2 linked regions of the Nitrosospira lacus genome follow. The protein of the gene in region 1 interacts with the protein of each later gene in a pairwise test. Links are inferred from orthologs where the notes say so. Each region holds a gene or a part of one and is shown in the gene's direction. Other genes may lie near its edges. The genes, in order: EBAPG3_RS00005 and ssb.

Evidence for each region.
Region 2: the proteins of EBAPG3_RS00005 (region 1) and ssb interact in binary tests that used the Escherichia coli proteins (3 or more experiments, as listed by UniProt). The link is inferred for Nitrosospira lacus from one-to-one orthologs.

What each region holds. Positions count from the first base shown.
Region 1 is NZ_CP021106.3:158-3,399, forward strand. Bases 26-2,941 are described here. They hold EBAPG3_RS00005 (primosomal protein N'), read left to right. Parts: upstream 26-342; coding sequence 343-2,541; downstream 2,542-2,941. Other genes in these bases: EBAPG3_RS00010 (fructosamine kinase family protein), read right to left, coding at 2,610-2,941. Outside these bases: more of EBAPG3_RS00010, read right to left, coding at 2,942-3,242.
Region 2 is NZ_CP021106.3:3,119,833-3,123,158, reverse strand. The notes cover bases 243-3,242. They hold ssb (single-stranded DNA-binding protein), read left to right. Parts: upstream 243-1,511; coding sequence 1,512-1,973; downstream 1,974-3,242. Other genes in these bases: cysM (cysteine synthase CysM), read left to right, coding at 2,506-3,242; EBAPG3_RS14270 (ComEA family DNA-binding protein), read left to right, coding at 2,005-2,301; EBAPG3_RS14280 (MFS transporter), read left to right, coding at 243-1,511. In the rest of the region: excinuclease ABC subunit UvrA, read right to left, coding at 1-26; more of EBAPG3_RS14280, read left to right, coding at 153-242; more of cysM, read left to right, coding at 3,243-3,326. UniProt on the Escherichia coli protein: Plays an important role in DNA replication, recombination and repair. Binds to ssDNA and to an array of partner proteins to recruit them to their sites of action during DNA metabolism. Acts as a sliding platform that migrates on DNA via reptation.

The sequences.
Region 1 (3,242 bases):
ATGCCAGTCCATGCACATATTTAGAATCAGTGAGTTGAATATCACTTTCTGCCCGCTGAATAAAATATGTAAAGAAATCCGACAAATCAGGAATCACCACGGGAGGGGTAAGCGGTGTCCTTATTTCCGATACACTCTGTTGTTTTTTTTAGAACCTGCGCAAGGTATGGATGCATAACGCAAACCGCCACTCTCCCATCCTGATGATAAATTATATGTCATACATGATGCCGGTTCTATGGAAATGCTGCCTTGTTGTTGCCCCAATCAGCGGAAGATAAATCAGCGATGGACTTTCGGGGGATAATATTCCCGAATTTCCCATAAACCCTCCATCCCGATATGCCTATCATTCGCGTCGCACTCGACGTTCCTGTCAATACTTTATTCGACTATCTTGCACAGGATGTAACGGCACAGGATATCGGCGTTCGTGTATGCGTTCCGTTTGGAAAAAAGCAGGTGATAGGGGTAATCATGGAAGTAACTACTCACTCTTTGATTTCGCCATCCAGACTCAGGCAGGCCACTCACGTATTTCAGGATATTCCCCCGCTGCCTGCGTCGTTGCTTGATCTGTTCCGGTTTTGCAGCACCTATTATCATCATCCGCTGGGCGAGGTGGTAATGAACGGCCTCCCCGGCAGGCTACGCAGGACCAAACCCGTGGCGGTGGCCTCCGTTGCCGCCTCCCGATATTGCCTCACCCCTGCAGGACACGCAATCAACCTATCAGCCATTTCCGCCCGCAGTATCATCAAGCGTCGTTTACTGGCGGGACTGCAAGAATCCGGCGGCATGAATATTGAGGAGGTAAAACGGCTTTCGCGGCGTGCACCCGCCGCATTGCAGGAATTCATTACGCTGCGCTGGGTTGAGGAAACATTGATTGCCCCTCCCTTGACCGCAGATTCACTTATTGAAATAACATCACCAGGTCCTGTCCTTACAGCAGATCAGGAAAGTGCCGTCAATGACGTTGCCGCCAAAATAAATGACTTCAATACCTGGCTGTTACATGGCATTACCGGCAGCGGCAAAACAGAGGTCTATCTGCGGCTGATTTCGCTGCTGTTACGTCAAGGCCGGCAAACGCTGGTGCTGGTTCCTGAAATCAATCTGACGCCGCAACTGGAAGCGATCTTCCGCACACGCTTTCCCGCCATACAGCTGGTCAGTCTCCACAGCGGACTCACTCCCGGTGAGCGCGTGAATGCCTGGCTGCAGGCTCAGCGGGGTGAAGCCAGGATAATACTGGGTACGCGCCTGGCGGTCTTCACGCCGCTGCCAAAACTTGGTCTGGTCATTGTGGATGAGGAGCAGGATACTTCATTCAAACAGCAGGAGGGCTTGCGCTATTCAGCCCGGGACGTGGCAATCTTTCGCGCGAAGCATGCCAATGCACCAGTGATACTGGGTTCCGCCACTCCTTCGCTTGAAAGTTATTACAACGCGATTAATGGCCGCTACCTCAGATTGCGCCTGCAATCCCGCGCGGTAAAGAATGCAGCGCTGCCGGTCGTGCGGTGTCTCGATACCCGCTCCGCCAGAACAAAAGAAGGTTTTTCCGTCCCGTTGATCGCCGCGCTGGAGAAGTGCCTCGCCTTACACCAGCAAAGCCTGGTCTTCATCAATCGGCGTGGTTACGCACCGGTACTGCTGTGCAAGTCGTGCGCATGGACAGCAACCTGTCATCGTTGCGCCAGCCGTCTGGTGGTACATCTGCGAGAAAAACAATTGCGATGCCACCATTGCGGTCACCAGGAGCGCTTCCCCTCCGCCTGCCCCAAGTGCGGCGACCAGGATATCGCGCCTTTTGGCCACGGCACGCAGCGGGTAGAAGCCGCGTTGGCCGAGCGTTTCCCCAAGGCACGAATTGTACGCATCGATCGCGACAGCATGCGCCGAAAGAATGCATGGCAAAAAATATTGAAAGACATTCAGGAACGGCGTGTGGATATCCTTGTTGGAACACAAATTCTGGCGAAAGGACATGATTTTCCGAATCTGTCGCTGGTTAGCATCCTGAATTCCGATGCTTCACTATTCAGTACCGATTTTCGCGCGCCGGAGCGCCTGTTTGCTCAATTGATGCAGGTAGCGGGTCGAGCCGGGCGAGCCACTATTTCGGGAGAAGTTCTGATTCAAACCGAATTTCCTGATCATCCCCTATATCAGGCGCTGCGGCGGCACGATTATGATGCGCTCGCGCAAACACTCCTGGCAGAAAGGAAAACAGCGGGATTTCCACCGTATGTCTACCAGGCGTTATTGCGGGCGGAAGCGCTGCAGATTGCAGCTGCGCTGGCTTTCCTTGCCAGGGCGGCAGCCATAGCGAAAGCCCCTGAGCAAGTTGAGATATTCGATCCGGTTCCGGCGCAGATGTCCCGGTTAAAAGGAATGGAGCGCGCGCACCTGCTTATACAATCCGGCTCGCGCAAACAATTACAGGAATTTCTCTCTGGGTGGCGGTCGAAACTCGACGCGCTTTCAACACACAAGGTACGATGGACGCTGGATGTCGATCCGCTGGAGTTTTGACCGGGAATCGATGGACTAGAATCCGGCGGTTGATTGCTCATTTTTCGACGTCCGCCTGTCCCCACGGCTTAGTGAATTTCGGCGAGTAATCTGCTTGTCATTTGTTCCGCCTGGCGAAGATATCCGCCGCCGAACAAGTTGAGATGGTTCAGGACGTGATACAGGTTATACAGTGTCTTCCGTATGGAGTAGCCGGAATCGAGGGGATAGGCTTCCCGGTAGGCTGCATAGAAGACCGCAGGGAATCCTCCAAAAAGTTCCGTCATGGCAATATCCGTCTCGCGATCCCCATAATAGACGGCTGGGTCAAATAACACCGGCTGACCCGTACAATCAAAACTATAGTTGCCACCCCACAAGTCACCGTGAAGAAGTGAGGCAGCCGGCCCCGTTCCTGGAAAAAAGAAATCCAGCTGCGTCAGCAGTTGCTCACCCTGAGTCTGCAATTTTCCGGTGTAGCCATTAATCCGGGCAAGTTGTAATTGATAGCCCAAACGTTGCTCGCGCCAGAACTGTATCCAGTTGGGAGAATAGCTATTGATTTGCGGCGTGGCGCCGATGACGTTATCACGCATCCATCCGAATTTTTCAAAAGAGACACGATGCATCGCAGCCAGTTGTGCGCCCAAGGCTGCAGCGCCGCTACTGGAAACATTACCCATTTCCAAATACTCCAGCACCAGCCATGCTCTGGATTTATT
Region 2 (3,326 bases), 3.1 Mb from region 1 along the record:
GCACCGCGAATTTTTATGAGTTCCATCGACGCTTCCATTGGTCACCCATGACAACCTTGGGCTATCTGAGTGCCGGTCAAACCTGTTAATATACTCAACTTCTCCGCATTTTCCCAATCTGATTCATGTCCGTCTCATCACCCCCCGAGAAAATGTCGCCGATTGAGTTGCGCGCTACCGCGGGTTTGGCCGGTATCTATGGGTTGCGCATGTTTGGCATGTTTATCATTCTGCCCGTGTTCGCGTTTTATGCCGAGCATTTGCCGGGCGGAAGCAACTATACGCTGGTCGGCATTGCCCTTGGCGCCTATGGGCTGACCCAGGCGATACTGCAAATACCTTTCGGCTGGTTGTCCGACCGGATCGGGCGCAAGCCCGTTATCTACATAGGCTTGATTCTGTTCGCCGCGGGCAGTTTCGTGGCCGCGTCCGCCACGGATATTTATTGGGTAATCTTTGGCCGCATCATTCAAGGCGCGGGGGCGATTTCCGCCGCGGTAATGGCGCTTGCCGCCGATCTCACCCGTGAAGAGCATCGCACCAAAGCGATGGCCACGATTGGCATGACCATCGGTGCCACCTTTGCGCTCTCACTGATTGTCGCGCCGGCACTCAATCGCTTGATTGGCGTCCCTGGAATTTTCGCCATGACCGGAGTACTGGCCCTGTTGGCGATGGCGGTAGTTTATAAGATTATTCCCAATCCATTGATCAGCCGTTTCCATTCCGATACCGAGGCATCATCAGGACGCTTTGGTAACGTGTTGCATAATCCCGAATTGCTACGCCTGGATTTCGGTGTGTTTGCGTTACATGCAGTTCTGATGGCGCTATGGCTGGTGGTGCCGTTGTCATTGCGCAAGTCGGGTCTGGCGGTAGATTCCCACTGGCAGGTATATCTTCCGGTATTGCTCTTTTCCATGGTTCTGATTGTTCCCGCGATCATCTATGCGGAAAAGAAAGCAAAACTCAAACCGGTTTTTGTCATTGCAGTGGCTGTATTGCTGGCAAGCCAGGTATTGCTGGCGTATACGTTCGAATCCCTATGGGGGACGACGGCGGCGCTGCTGGTTTTCTTTGCCGCGTTCAATCTGCTGGAAGCAACCTTGCCCTCGCTTATTTCCAAGATAGCGCCGGTCGGCGCAAAGGGCACAGCCATAGGCGTCTATAGCAGCGTTCAATTTCTCGGCGCATTTACCGGCGCCACCGCTGGCGGCTATTTATTTGAACATCATGGCAGCTCCGCGCTGTTTGCATTTTGCGGCATCCTGCTGGCATTATGGCTGCTGTTTGCCGCCACCATGAAAGCGCCTGCCGCGGTGCGTACCAGAATGTACCATGTGGAGGAAATGGATACGGGCAAGGCCAGCGGGCTATCGCGTCAATTGGCGGCGCTACCCGGTGTGCATGAAGCACTGGTGCTGGCAAGTGAAGGCGTGGCTTACCTGAAAGTGGATATGCGAGGCTTTGACGAAGAAGGAGTTGTTCAACTACTTGGGGGAGAAGCGTAAATGGCATCAGTCAACAAAGTCATACTCATCGGCAATCTCGGTAAAGACCCCGAGACCCGCTACATGCCAAATGGCGACGCGGTGACCAACATCACTTTGGCAACCACGGAAACATGGAAAGACAAAAACGGTGAAAAGCAGGAGAAAACCGAATGGCATCGCGTCACGTTTTACCGCAAACTGGCCGAAATCGCCGGTGAATACCTGAAGAAGGGTCGTCCGGTATATGTCGAAGGACGGCTGGAAACCCGGAAATGGACCGACAAGTCAGGTGCCGAACGCTATACCACCGAGATCATCGCCAGCGACATGAAAATGCTGGGCAGCAAACCGGGAAGCGGCAGCTACGAGGGGGGTGATAGGGACGAGAGCAGTTTCGCGCCGAGTACCTCCGGCAGCAATAAACCTGCCCCAAGAAGCAGCACGGGGTTCGATGACATGGATGACGATATTCCGTTTTGATGGCTGCAATCGCGCGCAGTGTAATAGGGTTATGAAAAAACTGTTGTTTCTTATTGTCATGTTGTTCGCGCTTGCCGGTCCGGTCTACGCGGCTGTCAACATCAATACCGCTACTCAGGGGGAGCTGGAAACCCTTCAGGGAATCGGTCCGGCCAAAGCCAAGGCTATCGTCGATTATCGTAAGAAGAATGGTCCCTTCAAATTGCCGGGCGATCTGGAAAAGGTCAATGGCATTGGTCCCGCCACCATGAAGAAACTACGTAAGGATATTACGGTGGGCGGCGGCACCACGGCCAAGACGGAAAATAAACCAGCTGTCAGGCAATAAAAACCTGGCATTGTCAGGATGGGGGAGGTGGTACGCCATAACCCGTCAATTGCCAATGGGTTGTGCTTTCTCCACCCATCCCGTCACAAACGAGTAATTCGACGATGTTCTTGGCAGCCACCCTTGTGCGTTTTGTAATGGGTCTTCTAGCGGCGCGTATGCGATAATCCGGCACGATCTTTACGAATTCTCTGCGAATTGGATATGTACAAAACCATAGAAGATTTTATCGGTAACACGCCCCTGGTAAAACTTAAACGTTTGCCCGGGAAAACCAGTAACGTCATTCTCGCCAAGCTGGAAGGCAACAATCCCGCAGGCTCGGTGAAAGATCGTCCAGCGTTATCGATGATCAGGCATGCGCAGGCGCGTGGGGAGATCAGGCCCGGAGATACGCTGATAGAAGCCACCAGCGGCAACACCGGCATTGCTTTGGCGATGGCGGCGGCGATCATGGGTTATCCCCTGATACTGGTGATGCCGGAGCACCTGAGCGTGGAGCGGCGGCAATCCATGAAGGCATTCGGGGCGGAAATCATATTGACCTCGAAAGAGGGCAGCATGGAAGAAGCACGGGATGTGGCTGAGCGAATGCGTGACGAGGGGCGCGGAATCATCCTGGATCAGTTTGCCAATCCCGATAATCCAAGAGCACACTACGAAGGGACCGCTCCCGAGATCTGGCGCGATACCGGAGGGCAAATTACTCATCTGGTGAGCAGCATGGGGACCACCGGTACGATTATGGGTTGCTCCGAATATTTCAAGGAAAAGAATCCGGAGATTCAGATCATCGGCGTACAGCCGGAAGACGGTGCGCAGATTCCGGGTATCCGCAAATGGCCGGAAGCCTACTTGCCAAGAATCTATGATGCCAGCCGGGTGGATTGCATTATCCTGGTTTCCCAGGCCGAAGCCGAGGATATGACTCGGCGGCTGGCGCGCGAGGAAGGGATTTTTGCCGGAATTTCGTCGGGAGGTGCTTTGGCGGCGGCACTCAAGATTTCCGCGGAATTGCACAACGC